Regions from separate parts of the Burkholderia sp. Ac-20353 genome, predicted to be linked through region 1. Evidence: predicted binding sites of a transcription regulator. Region 1 holds the regulator's gene; the other holds the start of a gene.
The links. The regulator HrcA, encoded in region 1, represses chaperone genes, less so after heat shock. The targets are predictions, from matches to a motif close to TTAGCACTCNNNNNNNNNGAGTGCTAA.
Positions count from the first base shown of each region.

Region 2: a site for HrcA is predicted at 3,544-3,570, ahead of rpoH (RNA polymerase sigma factor RpoH). Genes of this name have one in related genera too.

Region 1 covers NZ_JAAGPL010000087.1:15,653-23,360, reverse strand. The annotation lists gene grpE (nucleotide exchange factor GrpE) at 1-333, opposite strand, end outside; gene G3N94_RS23420 (hypothetical protein) at 687-848, shown strand; gene G3N94_RS23415 (RNA-binding S4 domain-containing protein) at 820-1,227, opposite strand; gene hemH (ferrochelatase) at 1,232-2,296, opposite strand; gene hrcA (heat-inducible transcriptional repressor HrcA) at 2,462-3,484, opposite strand; gene G3N94_RS23400 (NAD kinase) at 3,612-4,520, shown strand; gene recN (DNA repair protein RecN) at 4,540-6,189, shown strand; gene glnE (bifunctional [glutamate--ammonia ligase]-adenylyl-L-tyrosine phosphorylase/[glutamate--ammonia-ligase] adenylyltransferase) at 6,198-7,708, opposite strand, start outside.
Region 2 covers NZ_JAAGPL010000247.1:796-8,503, reverse strand. The annotation lists gene ybiB (DNA-binding protein YbiB) at 1-72, shown strand, start outside; gene leuA (2-isopropylmalate synthase) at 468-2,114, shown strand; gene G3N94_RS36415 (nuclear transport factor 2 family protein) at 2,273-2,656, opposite strand; gene G3N94_RS36410 (acyloxyacyl hydrolase) at 2,702-3,271, opposite strand; gene rpoH (RNA polymerase sigma factor RpoH) at 3,632-4,567, shown strand; gene cydP (cytochrome oxidase putative small subunit CydP) at 4,875-5,144, shown strand; gene G3N94_RS36395 (cytochrome ubiquinol oxidase subunit I) at 5,134-6,711, shown strand; gene cydB (cytochrome d ubiquinol oxidase subunit II) at 6,749-7,708, shown strand, end outside.

The DNA of each region.
Region 1 (7,708 bases):
CAGCTCGACGCCTTCGCGCACCTTCGCGAGATCGCCGGAGGTGTCGCCGACTGCCGCCTCGAGGCTGTCCAGCACTGGCAGCAGATGCTCGGCAAAGCTTTCGATTGCGAACTTGTGTGCCTTCGCGACGTCGTCCTGCGCACGGCGGCGCACGTTCTCGGTTTCGGCCTTCGCCCGCAGGAAGCTTTCCTGCAGCTCGGCGACCTTGGCTTGAGCCTCGGCGAGCGCCGCTTCGGCGGCAACGGCTGCCGGCGCGGCGCCTTGCGCTGCCTGCGTCTCGCTACCGATGTCTTCGGCCGATTGGGTAGCCGGGTTCTCTTGCGTGTTTTCCATGTCGCTGAAAGTCGATTAGAGGTTGAAGCCAAATCGGCAACCATCGGACGAAAGCCCGGCGGCACCGCACATTAGTGGTGCAGATAAGAACGAAAACAGCATTTTCAAGAGGGTTATTCGTGCGGATTCGCCAATGCCGCGAAACAAGCGCGCAGCCTGCCGGTGCACGGCCCGCACGCCCCGCCAATCGGGCGAAACGGCCTGTAACAACGCTTACCAGGCAAGTACTGGCTGGCCTCCGGGGGCTGCACTACACTGCATCTCAGGCGTCGGCGAAGCTCGTTTACCCTGACCTGTCCGCCGCCTGACAACCACCTGGCGCTGTTTTCACCCGTCTTCTCGAGGGGAGTACCGTGAAACTGACCTTTGCCATATCGGTGGTCGCGCTGGTACTCATTGCCGGCACCACCACCATCTGCCTGTCCGGGGCGGTCACCGACCGCACGACCGAATACGGAAGCGTGCAGGCGACGCTTGACCAGATGTTCAGTCCCCACCAGAAAATCTGTCGATGATGCGGCGGTCGCGTTTCGTCGGCCGGCCGTGCAGCTCGGCAGCCGGCTCGCGGTACGTCCGGCGCCGCTCCTGCTCGGCGAGCCGCGCGGCCCGGCTGGTTTCCGTCTCCGCATAAAGGGTCTGCGCGACGCTCGCCGGCCCGCGCAAGTCGCAGATGCCCAGCACGGCAATGTGCCAGACGATGCCTTCGATCGCAATCTCGACCTCGTCGCCGACCCGCACTTCCTTGGCCGGCTTCACCGGCGCGCCGCCGATCCGCACCCGGCCCTTTTCGACCGCGTCGGCCGCGAGCGTACGCGTCTTGAAGAACCGTGCGGCCCACAGCCACTTGTCGATGCGCAGCTTTGCGCCCGGTTCGGTGGAAATCCTGTAATTCATCGCTTCAGCCTACCGTTTCCGGCTGCGCCGCCTTGACCGGCCAGCCCTGCAGATTTTCCGCGACGATCTCGCCCAGCGCGCCGATCCACGCATGTGCGCCGTTCAGGCACGGAATGCGATGGAACGCCTGGCCGCCACCGGCGATGAATTCGTCGCGCACCTCCATCCCGATCTCCTCGATCGTCTCGAGACAGTCGGCCGTAAAGCCCGGGCAGAACACGTCCGCGCGCCGCACGCCGGCCGCGCCGAGCTCGCGCAGCGTCGGTGCGGTGTACGGCTGCAGCCATTCGGCCTTGCCGAAACGCGACTGGAAGGTCACGCGACATTCGATCGTCGACAGCCCGAGTGCGGCCATCAGCAGCGCGGCCGTCTGCTGGCACTGGTCGTGATACGGATCGCCGAGGTCGAGCGTGCGCTTCGGCACGCCGTGGAAGCTCAGTACGAGCTTGTCGCCGGCCGCGAAATCGGGCCGGCCATGCTGCGCCCAATACTGGCGCACCTGCTCGGCAAGCGCGTGGATATACGCCGGATGGTCGGCGTAATGGCGCACCGTGCGGATTTCCGGCTGGTTGCGCATGCGCGCGAGCGCGTCGAAGGCGGCGTCGAACGCCGTCGCAGTCGTCGACGCCGAGTATTGCGGATACATCGGCATCAGCAGCACCCGCTCGACGCCTGCGCGCTTCAGTTGCGAGAGCACCTGCGGGAGACTCGGGCTGCCGTAGCGCATCGCGTAGTCCACCAGCACGTGATAGCTGTTCGACGCGAGCAGGTGCCGCACGCCTTCGACCTGGCGCTCGGTGTGCACGCGCAGCGGCGAGCCCTCGGGCATCCAGACGGCCGCGTACTTCTTCGCGGACGCGCGGCCGCGCAGCGGCAGGATGAGCGTGCGCAGCAGAACCTGCCAGATCGCCTGCGGGATTTCGACGACGCGGGGATCGGACAGGAATTCGGCGAGATAGCGCCGGACCGCGCGCGGCGTCGGTGCGTCAGGTGTGCCGAGATTGATCAGCAGCACCGCGATGCGATGGGCGGCCGCGACGCTCGATGGCGGCTCAAGATCGAAGCGCATAAAAAGTACGTGCACGGGGCACGGAACCGGACGGCTTTCAATTATAGCGGGCCGTCCCGGACGCGGTGACTGGCCGTTCGGCCGATTGCGGCGCGCGGCGCGCCGCGGCACGATGGCGGGACGGGCTTTTGCCGGTGAAGGCTGGTGAAGGCTGGTGAAGGCTGACTATTGCTGGCTGAGCGTGAGCGACAGCAGCCGCGCGGTGATGTCGACGATCGGGATCACCCGGTTGTACGCCATGCGGGTCGGGCCGATCACGCCAAGCGTGCCGACGATCTTGCCGTTCACCTCGTAAGGCGCGGTGACGACGCTCATTTCCTCGATCGGCACGAGCGTCGATTCGCCGCCGATGAAGATCTGCACGCCCTGGGCGTGGCTCGACACGTCGAGCAATTGCAGGAGGCCGGTCTTTTGGTCGAACACGTCGAACAGCTTGCGCAGCCGCGCCATGTCGGACGACAGGTCCGCGACCTCGAGCAGGTTGCGCTCGCCGGAGATCAGCACGGTGTCCTCGGTGTCCGGCACCTCGGTGCTCGCGGTCACGGCTGCGTGCATCAGCGTGGTCATGTCGCCGCGCAGCTGGTCGATCTCGTCGCGCAGGCGGCGCCGCACCTCGTCGAACGACAGTCCGGCGAAATGCGCGTTGATGTAGTTCGATGCCTCGGTCAGCTGCGACGGCGAATAGTCGCGCGGGGTCGCGAGCATCCGGTTCTGCACATCGCCCTCGGGGGTGACGATGATCAGCAGGATGCGCTTGTCCGACAGGCGCATGAACTCGATCTGCTTGAACACGTGGCTGCGGCGCGGCGTCAGCACGACGCCCGCGAACTGCGACAGGTTCGACAGCACGCTCGCCGCGGCCGCGACCACCCTCTGCTGCGGCTCGCCGGCCTGCAGCGTGGTCTGCACCTGGCGGGCGACTGCGTCCGCGTCGATCGGCGCGTCGACCGTCAGCATCGTGTCGACGAACAGCCGATAGCCGCGCGGCGTCGGCACGCGGCCGGCCGACGTGTGCGGGCTCGAAACGAGGCCGAGCTCCTCCAGGTCGGACATCACGTTGCGGATCGTCGCCGGGCTCAGCTCGAGCCCGGAATAACGGGACAACGTGCGCGATCCGACCGGCTGACCGTCGGCGATATACCGTTCGATCAGGGTTTTCAGGAGGGTTCGTGCGCGAGGATCTAGCATGGTGGAAAATTTTAGCGCAACCGCGCGACTGCGGCGAGTGGCCGCGCCCGACATGCAATCGGGCCGGACGCGGCGCCCGGGGCCGCAAACGGTTCTTTTCGTCAACGAGCTATGGTGTAATGCCGCCATGAAAACCGGTAATCAGTTCCATACTGTCGCGCTCGTCGGCCGGAGCAACACGCCCGGCATCGCCGAGCCGCTCGCGACGCTGGCCGCCTGTATCGCGAAGCAGGGTTTCGAGGTCGTATTCGAAGCCGACACTGCGCGCGAGATCGGCATCGCTGGCTACCCGGCGCTCACCCCGGCCGAAATCGGGGCGCGTGCCGACGTGGCGGTCGTGCTCGGCGGCGACGGCACGATGCTCGGCATCGGCCGGCAGCTAGCGCCGTACAAGACGCCGCTGATCGGGATCAACCACGGGCGGCTCGGCTTCATCACGGACATCGCGGCGGCCGACATGCAGGCGCGCGTCCCCGTGATGCTGGCAGGCAAGTTCGAGCGCGAGGAGCGATCGCTGCTCGAGGCGCGGATCGTGCGCGACGGCGAGCCGATCTACCACGCACTCGCGTTCAACGACGTCGTCGTGAACCGCAGCGGCGTCTCCGGGATGGTCGAGCTGCGCGCGTCGGTCGACGGCCGGTTCATGTACAACCAGCGCTCGGACGGCCTGATCGTCGCGACGCCGACCGGCTCGACCGCGTATGCGCTGTCGTCGGCGGGGCCGATCCTGCACCCGCAGCTCCAGGGCATCGTGCTCGTGCCGATCGCGCCGCACGCGCTGTCGAACCGGCCGATCGTGCTGCCGGACGACACGAAGATTGCGATCCAGATCGTCAGCGGCCGCGACGTCAACGTGAACTTCGACATGCAGTCGTTCACCGCGCTCGAGCTGAACGACACGATCGAGGTGCGCCGCTCGAAGCACACGGTGCCGTTCCTGCATCCGATCGGCTACAGCTATTACGCGACGCTGCGCAAGAAGCTGCACTGGAACGAGCACGCATCACCCGAAGAAGACGACGACACGGCGTCCTGACGCACAACCGCCCGATACCATGCTCCGCCACCTCTCGATCCGCGACTTCGTCATCGTCGCCGCGCTCGACCTCGAATTCGACAGCGGCTTTACCGTCTTTTCCGGCGAAACCGGCGCCGGCAAATCGATCCTGATCGACGCGCTCGCGCTGGCGCTCGGCGAGCGCGCCGACGCGAGCGTCGTGCGCGCCGGCTGCAGCCGCGCCGACATCACCGCCGAATTCACGCCGCACGACCGCGTCGCGCGCTGGCTCGACGAGCACGCGTTCGACACCGAAGACGTCGTGATGCTGCGGCGCGTCATCGACGCAAACGGCCGTTCGCGCGCGTTCATCAACGGCACGAGCGCGACGCTCGCGCAGTTGCGCGAAGTCGGCGAGATGCTCGTCGACATCCACGGCCAGCACGCGCACCAGCTGCTGATGCGGCCGGACGCGCAGCGCGAGCTGTTCGACACGCACGCGGGGCTCGTCGCCGACGCCGCGAACGTCGCGCGCGCATGGCGCGTGTGGCGCGACGCAACCCAGGCGATCGACGCGGCGAAGGCGCACGAGCGCGAGCTGCAGCTCGAACGCGAGAAGCTCGCGTGGCAGCTCGCCGAGCTCGACAAGCTCGCGCCGCAACCCGGCGAATGGGACGAAGTGAGCAATGAACACAAGCGCCTGTCGCATTCGGCGAACCTGATCGATGGCGTGCAGGGCGCGCTCAACGCGCTGTCCGAAGCCGACGACGCGATGCTCGCGCAGCTCGGCGCGATCGTGTCGAAGCTGCGCAGCCTCGCCGACTACGATCCGGCGCTCGGCGACGCGCTCGCGTCGCTCGAGCCGGCCGAAATCCAGCTGCAGGAGGCCGTCTATTCGCTGTCGCACTATGCGCAGCGTCTCGACCTCGACCCGAACCGGCTCGCGCAGGTCGAAACGCGTCTCGACGCGCTGCATTCGACCGCCCGCAAGTTCCGCCTGCCGCCCGATACGCTGCACGAAGAGCACGCGGCGCGGCGCGCGCAGCTTGCCGCGCTCGATGCGGCCGCCGACCTCGGCGCGCTGGAAGCCGCGCAGGCCAAGGCATGGGACGCGTATGTCACCGACGCGAAGCGCCTGTCGAAGGCCCGCACGCAGGCCGCCAAGGCGCTCGGCACGGCAGTGACGGCCGGCATGCAGGAGCTGTCGATGGCGGGCGGCAGCTTCGACGTCACACTCGTTCCGCTCGCCGACGGCGGCCCGCACGGGCTCGAGCAGGTCGAGTTCCGCGTCGCCGGTCACCCGGGCGTGCCGCTGCGGCCGCTCGCGAAGGTCGCGTCGGGCGGCGAGCTCGCGCGGATCAGCCTCGCGCTCGCGGTCATCGCGAGCGCCGCGAGTCCGACGCCGACGCTGATCTTCGACGAAGTCGATACGGGAATCGGCGGCGGCGTCGCCGAGGTGGTCGGCCGCCTGCTGCATCAGCTCGGCCGCGACCGACAGGTGCTGTGCGTGACCCACCTGCCGCAGGTTGCGGCGCGCGGCGACCAGCACTACCAGGTCGCCAAGGGGGCGGACCACAACGGCGGCACCGTGTCGACGGTCGTCCCGCTCGACAAGGCGAGCCGTATCGAGGAAGTCGCGCGGATGCTCGGCGGCCTCGAGATCACCGCGACCACGCGCAAGCACGCGAAGGAAATGCTGGCGGCCTGACGGGCCGTTCAAACGCCCGTTTCAATCGCCCCGAACACCCGCTCCCAAAGCGCCGTCACCACCGCCCGCTCGTCGGCGACGAGCGCCGGATCGACCCGCGCCTTCTCCATCCCGTCGAGCCGCAGCTTGTGCTGCAGCTTCCGGTACTTGCGATACGCGGCGCCGACGCGTTCGGCTTCCGCGTCGCTCATCAGCCCGAAGCGCGCGACCTCGCGCAGCAGCGCGATGTTGCCCGTATTGCGGATCAGTTCCGGATCGCGCGACGCGTGCAGCAGCACCCAGAACTGGACGATGAACTCGATGTCCACCATCCCGCCCCGGTCGTGCTTCAGGTCGAACAGCTCGGTGTGGTTCGGATGGCCGGCAAACACCTTGTCGCGCATGCCGACGATTTCCGTCGCGAGCACGGCTGCGTCGCGCGGCGTCGTCAGCACCTGATCGCGGATTGCCTCGAACACAGTGCCGATCTGCGCATCGCCCGCGCTGTAGCGCGCGCGCGTCAGCGCCTGGTGCTCCCAGACCCACGCAGTGTTCGCCGCATCGCCCTCGCGCAGCTGGTAGCGGCGGAACGCGTCGAGATCGGTGACGAGCAGCCCGGCTTCGCCGTTCGGCCGCAGCCGCAGGTCGATGTCGAACAGCGCACCGGCGCCGGTGGCGGTCGTCAGCCACGTGATCAGCCGGCGGGTGAAGGTCGTGTAGACGTCCGCCGCCCGGTCGTCCGGGTCGTCGTACAGGAAGATCAGGTCGAGATCCGACGCGTAGCCGAGCTCCTTGCCGCCCAGCTTGCCGTATGCGATCACCGCGAATTTCGGCACGTCGCAGTGGCGTTTCGCGAGCTGCGACCAGACGACCTCGATCGTCACGTCGAGCACCGCGTCGGCGAGCTCCGACAGCCGGTCGCTGACGTGCTCGACCGACAGCTGCCCCGCGAGGTCGATCAGCAGGATGCGGAATACCTCCGCGTGCTGCGCGTGGCGCAGCAGGTCCATCTGCTGCTCGGGGCCGTCGGCTGCGGCGAGGCGCGCGCGCAGCGCGTGCTTGAACGCCGGCCAGTCGAACGGGCTCGCGATCGCCTCGTCGTCGAGCAGCTCGTCGAGCAGTTGCGGGTGCCGGATCAGGTAGCCGCCGCCCCAGCGCGTCGCGCCGAGCACCGACAGCACGCGGTCGAGCGCGGCCGGATATTCGGTCAGCAGCGCGAGGTAGACGCCGCGCCGGCTGACCGTCTCGAGCAGGTCGAAGAGCCGCACGATCGTGTCGTCGCGGTGCGCGGCGTCGATCCGCGGCGCCGCCTCGAGCGCGCGCTGCGCGACGGTGTCGAAGCGCTGCCGGCTCTTTTCCGGCAGCCCCGTGTAGCGCGACGATTGCCAGACCGCGCGCAACCGCGCGAGCACCGCGTCCGGATCGCGAAAGCCGAGGCCGTCGAGGCGGGCCGTCAGCGCGTCGTCCGCGCCGTCGTCGGCGAGCGCGCCGCTCCAGATCCATGCGGCCGCGCTGTCCTCCGCCGCGCCGCAACCCTGCC
Region 2 (7,708 bases), on a different contig from region 1:
GAGATCGAGGTGCCCGACACGGTTGCGCGGCAGGTCGAGACGATCGTGCGGATCGCCCGCATGGCCCCCTGACCGGCGGGCGGCGCCGCAGCCGCTCCGCGCCCGGCCATTCGCATGACCATTTGACACGCGGCGGCATCCTGGCATAGAGTTGTCGCCATGCGTTCCTTTCCGAACACCCTCCGAATTACCTCCGGCCGCCTAGCGCGGCCGCTATCGCTACGACTAGCCTAAGGCAGCCGTAGCGCCGTGTGCTGTCCGCACGGTCCCTCCTCAGCAGTTCCTCGCAGTACCTTCTCGCAGTTTTTTACAACCCGAAGTCGTCAGCTTTCGTCCGTCTATCCGTCGGCCGAATCGCGAAGATCATCCGCATCCGGCGTGCGCTCGTGCGCACCGGTGCGAGGCAGCGTCAACCGCCGCTCATGCCGTCCGTCTTCGCTCGCGACTTGAGCCCCGAGGTCAAGAAGATGAAGCGCAACCCGCAAGAGAAGTACCGACCGTTCGAACCCGTCCGCATCAACGGCCGCAAATGGCCAACCCGCACGATCGAGCGCGCGCCGGCCTGGATGAGCACCGATTTGCGCGACGGCAACCAGTCGCTGATCGAGCCGATGAGCATCGAGCAGAAGCTCGAGTTCTTCGAGATGCTCGTCGCGATCGGTTTCAAGGAGATCGAAGTCGGTTTTCCGTCGGCGTCGCAAACCGACTTCGATTTCGTGCGCAAGCTGATCGACGAGAAGCGCATCCCCGACGACGTGACGATCGAAGTGCTCGTACAGTCGCGCGAGGATCTGATCGCACGCACGTTCGACGCGCTCGACGGCGTGCCGCGCGCGATCGTGCACCTGTACAACGCGATCTGCCCGTCGTTCCGCCGCATCGTGTTCGGGATGTCGAAGGACGACGTGAAGGCGCTCGCGGTCGACGGCACGCGAATGATCAAGGAACACGCGATGGCGCGCCCGGACACGCACTGGACCTACCAGTACTCGCCGGAAACCTTCAGCATGACCGAGCTCACGTTCGCGCGCGAAGTCTGCGATGCCGTCGCGCAGACCTGGCGTCCGACCCGCGACCACAAGATGATCGTCAACCTGCCGGCGACCGTCGAAGCCGCGATGCCGAACGTGTTTGCCGACCAGATCGAATGGATGGACCGCAACCTCGGCTATCGCGACAGCATCGTGCTGTCCGTGCATCCGCACAACGACCGCGGCACCGCGGTCGCCGCCGCGGAACTCGCGCTGCTCGCGGGCGCCGACCGCATCGAAGGCTGCCTGTTCGGCAACGGCGAGCGCACCGGCAACGTCGATCTCGTCACGCTCGCGCTGAATCTCTACACGCAGGGCATCGATCCGGGCCTCGATTTTTCGGACATCGATGCAGTGCGCCGCGTGGTCGAGCGCTGCAACCAGATTCCGGTGCATCCACGCCATCCGTATGCGGGCGACCTCGTGTTCACCGCGTTCTCGGGCTCGCACCAGGACGCGATCCGCAAGGGCTTCGCGCAGCAGCGCCCCGACGCGATCTGGGAAGTGCCGTACCTGCCGATCGATCCGGCCGACGTCGGCCGCAGCTACGACGCGGTGATCCGCGTGAACAGCCAGTCCGGCAAGGGCGGCTCGACGTTCCTGCTCGAACGCGGGATGGGCTTCACGCCGCCGCGCCGCGTGCAGATCGAGTTCAGCCATGCGGTGCAGACGATCGCCGATGCATCCGGCGAGGAAGTGACGGGAGAGAAGATCTGCGCGCTGTTCTCGCGCGAATTCCTCGAGACTGACGGCCCCGCCAGCCGCAACGGCAGCAGCGCACGCTGGGAAAGCCGCGAGATCGCCGGCGCAGGCGCAGCCGATGCGCCGCCGGAACAGGCCGTGCCGCGCGTGGCTGCAGCGTTCGCGACGGCAGCCGGTGCGGCGGTCGACGTCGGCTCCTGCGAGCATGTCCGCACGGCGGACGGCCGCACCGCGGTGTTCGTCAGTTGCCGGGTCGGCGACGCGCCGCTGCGGCACGGGGTCGGCGTGCATGCCGACGCGGCGACCGCCGCAATGGATGCCGTCGTCAGCGCGATCAACCGCTCGGCATGGCACTGCGCCGATCGCCGTGCGGCGGCCTGACAGTCCGGGTCCACATCAGGGTTTGAAGAAGGTCAGCGAGCGGTGTACGACCACCCGTGCAACGCGCGATCCGCGTTGCACGGGCCAACGAAAAGCGGCCCAGAAGGCCGCTTCGGAAGAGACACGCAAAGGAATGCCAAGCGGAATGCCACGCGCGTTCATGTCTCGGTCGCGCACCGCGTCGCCTGCCACGCAAGCAGGCGCCAGCGCCCCTGCTCCTGCGTTTGCACGGCCGTATAGGCAATCGGAAACACGAGGCCGCCGTTGTTCGTTTCCATCTCGATCAGTGCGCGCCCGGTGACAACGCAGGTCTCGTTGCCGACAGGCAGCACGTCCTGCGACTGGATCTCGATCTGGCGATAGCGACGGCGGCCTGCGGCGATGGCGTCGATGAACTGCTGCTTCGTTTCCCGTTTGCCATTGGTATGGACATAGAACACCTTGTCCGACAGCAGTGCGGCGAGCGCCTCGCCGTCACCGTCCACCATTGCGCGGAACCGATCGCGCTCGAGCGCGCGGATCGCATCGACCACCTTCGCCATCGCCTGACTCCTCGGCAACGCGCACGCCGTGCGCGGGCGTGCGAATCAGAAGTTGTACTGCAGGTAGAACTGGTGGAAATTTATACCAGGATTCGGCTCTTTGATACCCGCGTTAGACACATGTTGAAAACGGTAGCCGACCTGATACTGTTGCCGTTCTCCGAACTGCGCGCCGACGCCGACCGTGTCCGCGAACTGGAACGCGGTGGACATCGAGAAATTGGTCGCAATCGTCGGATGGGACAGCAGCCGCACGCCCGCGCCGGCCTCGAAGTACGGACGCACCGCGCCCGCGCTCTTGATGAAGCGCAGCATCGGCGTCGCGCCGAGTTCCCACAGATTGCTATGGACGTTGCCGCCCGTGTGCCAGTAGCCGACATGGCCTTCCATCACGAACGCGAAGTGCCAGCCGCCGATCTCCCACCACGTCCAGCCCGGATCCCACACGACGCCGAGGGTCCCCTTGTCGATGCCATGGCGATCGGAAAACCCGCCTCCCGCCTGAATTCCCCAACGATCCGCCAACGCCGCGCCGGACCCGCCCAGCAATGCCGCCGTCAGAACGGCGTGCGTCGCAACACGGCTGTGCCGCCGACCATTCTTCTTATTGTTCATCTGACACTCCAACTCTGTGGGTTGAATGGAACCTGCCGCGGACGGTCTGGCTCGAGCGAACAGAATCTTATGGTAAAGGACTTTTCCGATCGGCATCACAGAGCGAAATGGTTTGCTTCCTAAACTACAAAAATCGAAACCATCTGCCTGATCCTCGGAAAAACAACGGCTTACGGAACTTGCCGGCGTTCGAGTGGTCACGCCTAACACTATCGATCTTGCAAGATCGATAGAAAATCGGGAACTCGAAAGCCCGTGCCCCCTCTAAGGAATTAGCACTCCGTTGGCGGGAGTGCTAAGATTGACCGCGGAATCATCCGATACCGGGGTTCATCCCTGATTCCAAAGGAGTTTTCTTAAGTGAGCAACGCTCTGACCCTTCCGAACACCCTGAGCCCGGCGTCCGCTAAGGCCGTATCGGCAGGCTCGCTGGCGCTCGCAACCCATTCGATGTTGCCGGGCCAGCTGGGCAACATCGACGCCTATATCCAGGCAGTCAATCGTATCCCGTTGCTGACGGCCGAGGAAGAACGCCAGTACGCAACCGAATTCCGCGAGCAGAACAACCTCGACTCGGCCCGCCGCCTCGTGCTGTCGCACCTGCGGCTCGTCGTGTCGATCGCGCGCAACTATCTCGGCTACGGCCTGCCGCACGGCGACCTGATCCAGGAAGGCAACATCGGCCTGATGAAGGCCGTGAAGCGCTTCGATCCGGCGCAGAACGTGCGTCTCGTGTCGTATGCGATCCACTGGATCAAGGCCGAGATCCACGAGTACATCCTGCGCAACTGGCGCATGGTGAAGGTCGCGACGACAAAGGCGCAGCGCAAGCTGTTCTTCAACCTGCGCAGCCACAAGAAGGGCATGCAGGCGATGACGCCCGAGGAAATCGACGGCCTCGCGCAGGAACTCAACGTCAAGCGCGAAGAAGTGACCGAGATGGAAACGCGCCTGTCGGGCGGCGACATCGCGCTCGAAGGCCAGGTCGAGGACGGCGAGGAAAGCTACGCGCCGATCGCGTATCTCGCCGATTCGCACAACGAGCCGACCGCCGTGCTCGCCGCCCGTCAGCGCGACTCGCTGCAGACGGACGGCATCGCGCAAGCACTCGACGCGCTCGACGCGCGCAGCCGCCGCATCATCGAGGCACGCTGGCTGCACGTCGACGACGACGGCTCGGGCGGCTCGACGCTGCACGATCTCGCCGCGGAGTTCGGCGTGTCGGCGGAACGCATCCGCCAGATCGAAGCGAGCGCGATGAAGAAAATGCGCACGGCACTCGCCGAATACGCGTAAATCGACTGATTCACAGCGTCGTAACCAAAACCGCTGCCACCCGGCAGCGGTTTTTTTTCGTCGATTGATTGACCGATTTCATCGGGTATTCAGTCACGAAGGGCCGTTTCCGAAAAACATTGATTTACGTCAAATCTCGCCGCACCGTTCGCGACGGTGTGCCGCAGCGCAGCACTCGGCGTGGCGAAGCCGGCCTTTTAAAATTGGACTGTCCGGCGCAACAGGATTAAGAAGCCGCTTAACGGCCGTCATGAATCCGACGTAAAGTCGCCCCCAACCCGCATTAAATCGATTCAGGATATTCGCCTTGATCTCGATCGACAAAAAGCCCGCATCGCCTGCCGTGGGGTCGGCAGGCTGGCGCGGCCGCATCGCGGCGTGGGCCCGCGGCCCGACCCTCGCCCGCGACATCACCGTCGTACTGATCGTCAAGCTGGCCCTGTTGATGGCGCTCAAATACGCATTCTTCAATCATCCGCAGGCCGAGCACATGTCGTTGCCGCCTGCCGCCGTCGCCGAGAAGCTGCTCTCGGTCCCGGCGCCCGTTCCTACCCAGGGAGACCAACATGATAAGTAGCGAAGTCGTCGATCTGTCACGACTGCAGTTCGGCATCACGGCGCTCTACCACTTCCTGTTCGTGCCGCTGACGCTCGGTCTGTCGTGGCTGCTCGTGATCATGGAAGCCGTGTACGTGATGACCGGCAAGCAGGTCTACAAGGACATGACCCAGTTCTGGGGCAAGCTGTTCGGGATCAACTTTGCGATGGGCGTGACGACCGGCATCACGCTCGAATTCCAGTTCGGCACGAACTGGTCGTACTACTCGCACTACGTCGGCGACATCTTCGGCGTGCCGCTCGCGGTCGAAGGCCTGATGGCGTTCTTCCTCGAATCGACGTTCGTCGGCCTGTTCTTCTTCGGCTGGAACCGCCTGTCGAAGGTCAAGCACCTGATGGTCACGTTCCTCGTCGCGCTCGGCTCGAACCTGTCCGCGCTGTGGATCCTCGTCGCGAACGGCTGGATGAACAACCCGGTCGGCGCCGAGTTCAACTACCAGACGATGCGCATGGAGATGACGAGCCTGTTCGACGTGCTGTTCAACCCGGTCGCACAGGTGAAATTCGTGCACACCGTGTCGGCCGGCTACGTGTCGGCGGCGATGTTCGTGCTCGGCGTGTCGTCGTGGTATCTGCTGAAGAAGCGCGACACCGATTTCGCGCTGCGCTCGTTCGCGGTCGCGGCCGGCTTCGGCCTCGCATCGACGCTCTGCGTGATCGTGCTCGGCGACGAATCGGGCTACACGACCGGCGAAGTGCAGAAGATGAAGCTCGCCGCGATCGAATCCGAATGGGAAACGCAGCCGGCGCCCGCATCGTTCACGCTGATCGGCCTGCCGAACCAGAAGGAGCAGCGGACCGACTACGCGATCAAGATCCCGTACGCGCTCGGCCTGATCGCGACGCGCTCGATCGACGAGCCGGTGATCGGCCTGCGCGATCTCGCGAAGCACAGCGAAGAGCACATCCAGAGCGGGATGATCGCGTACGGCGCGCTGCAGAAGCTCAAGGAAGGCGACACGAGCGCCGCGACGCACGCGCTGTTCGACCAGCACAAGCAGTATCTCGGCTACGGGCTGATGCTCAAGCAGTTCACGCCGAACGTGACGGATGCAACGCCCGAGCAGATCAAGGAAGCCGCGAAGAAGACCATCCCGCCCGTCGCGCCGGTGTTCTTCTCGTTCCGGATCATGGTGTTCCTCGGATTCCTGTTCGTCGCGACCTTCGTCGCCGCGTTCTGGCTCTGCGCACGCCGCGAACTGCTGCAGGACAACCGCCGTTGGTTCCTGCGCTATGCGGTGTGGGCGATCCCGCTGCCGTGGATCGCGATCGAATTCGGCTGGGTCGTCGCCGAACTGGGTCGCCAGCCGTGGACGATTGCCGGCGTGCTGCCGACACACCTGTCCGCGTCGAGCCTGACGGCGTCCGACCTGTACCTGAGCCTCGCCGGCTTCATCCTGTTCTACACGGTGCTGTTCATCGTCGAGATCACGCTGATGTTCAAGTACGCACGCCTCGGCCCGTCGTCGCTGCACACCGGCCGCTATCACCACGAGCTGATCGCCGAGGAGCGCGCGTCCGCATGACGGCGCACGCGTACCCGACACCGAACAAGGAATCGCTATGGACTATGCAACTCTCAAGCTGATCTGGTGGCTGCTCGTCGGCGTGCTGCTGATCGGCTTCGCCGTCACCGACGGCTTCGACATGGGCGCGACCGCGCTGCTGCCGTTCCTCGGCAAGACCGACGACGAGCGCCGCATCATCGTCAACACGGTCGGCGCAACCTGGGAAGGCAACCAGGTGTGGCTGATCACCGCCGGCGGCGCGATGTTCGCCGCCTGGCCGCTCGTCTATGCGGCGTCGTTCTCCGGCTTCTACTTCGCGATGCTGCTCGTGCTGTTCGCGCTGTTCTTCCGGCCGGTCGGCTTCGACTACCGCAGCAAGCGGCCGGACCCGCGCTGGCGCGCGGCCTGGGACTGGGGCCTGTTCGTCGGCGGCTTCGTGCCGGCGCTCGTGTTCGGCGTCGCATTCGGCAACCTGCTGCAAGGCGTGCCGTTCCAGTTCGACACCGATCTGCGCGTGACCTACCACGGCAGCTTCTGGGCACTGCTGAACCCGTTCGCGCTGCTGTGCGGCCTCGTCAGCCTGACGATGCTCGTCGCGCACGGCGCCGCGTTCATCAAGATGAAGACGGACGGCGTGATCGCACGCCGCGCGTCGGTCGCGCTGCGCGTGTCGGCGTTCGTCGCCGTCGTGCTGTTCGTGCTCGCCGGCGTGCTGGTCGCGTCGTACATCGGCGGCTATCACATCACGCACGCCGCGCCCAACGACACGGTCGCGAACCCGCTGCTCAAGGACGTCGCCGCCGGCTCGGGCCTGTGGCTCGCGAACTACGGCAAGTATCCGTGGATGATCGCGGCGCCCGTCGTCGGCATCGCGGGCGGCGTGCTCGCGCTGCTGCTCGCGGGCTCGCGCCTCGAGAAGACCGCGTTCTTCTGCACGGGCCTGATGATCGTCGGCGTGATCCTGACCGCGGGCTTCTCGATGTTCCCGTTCATCATGCCGTCGTCGCTCGACCCG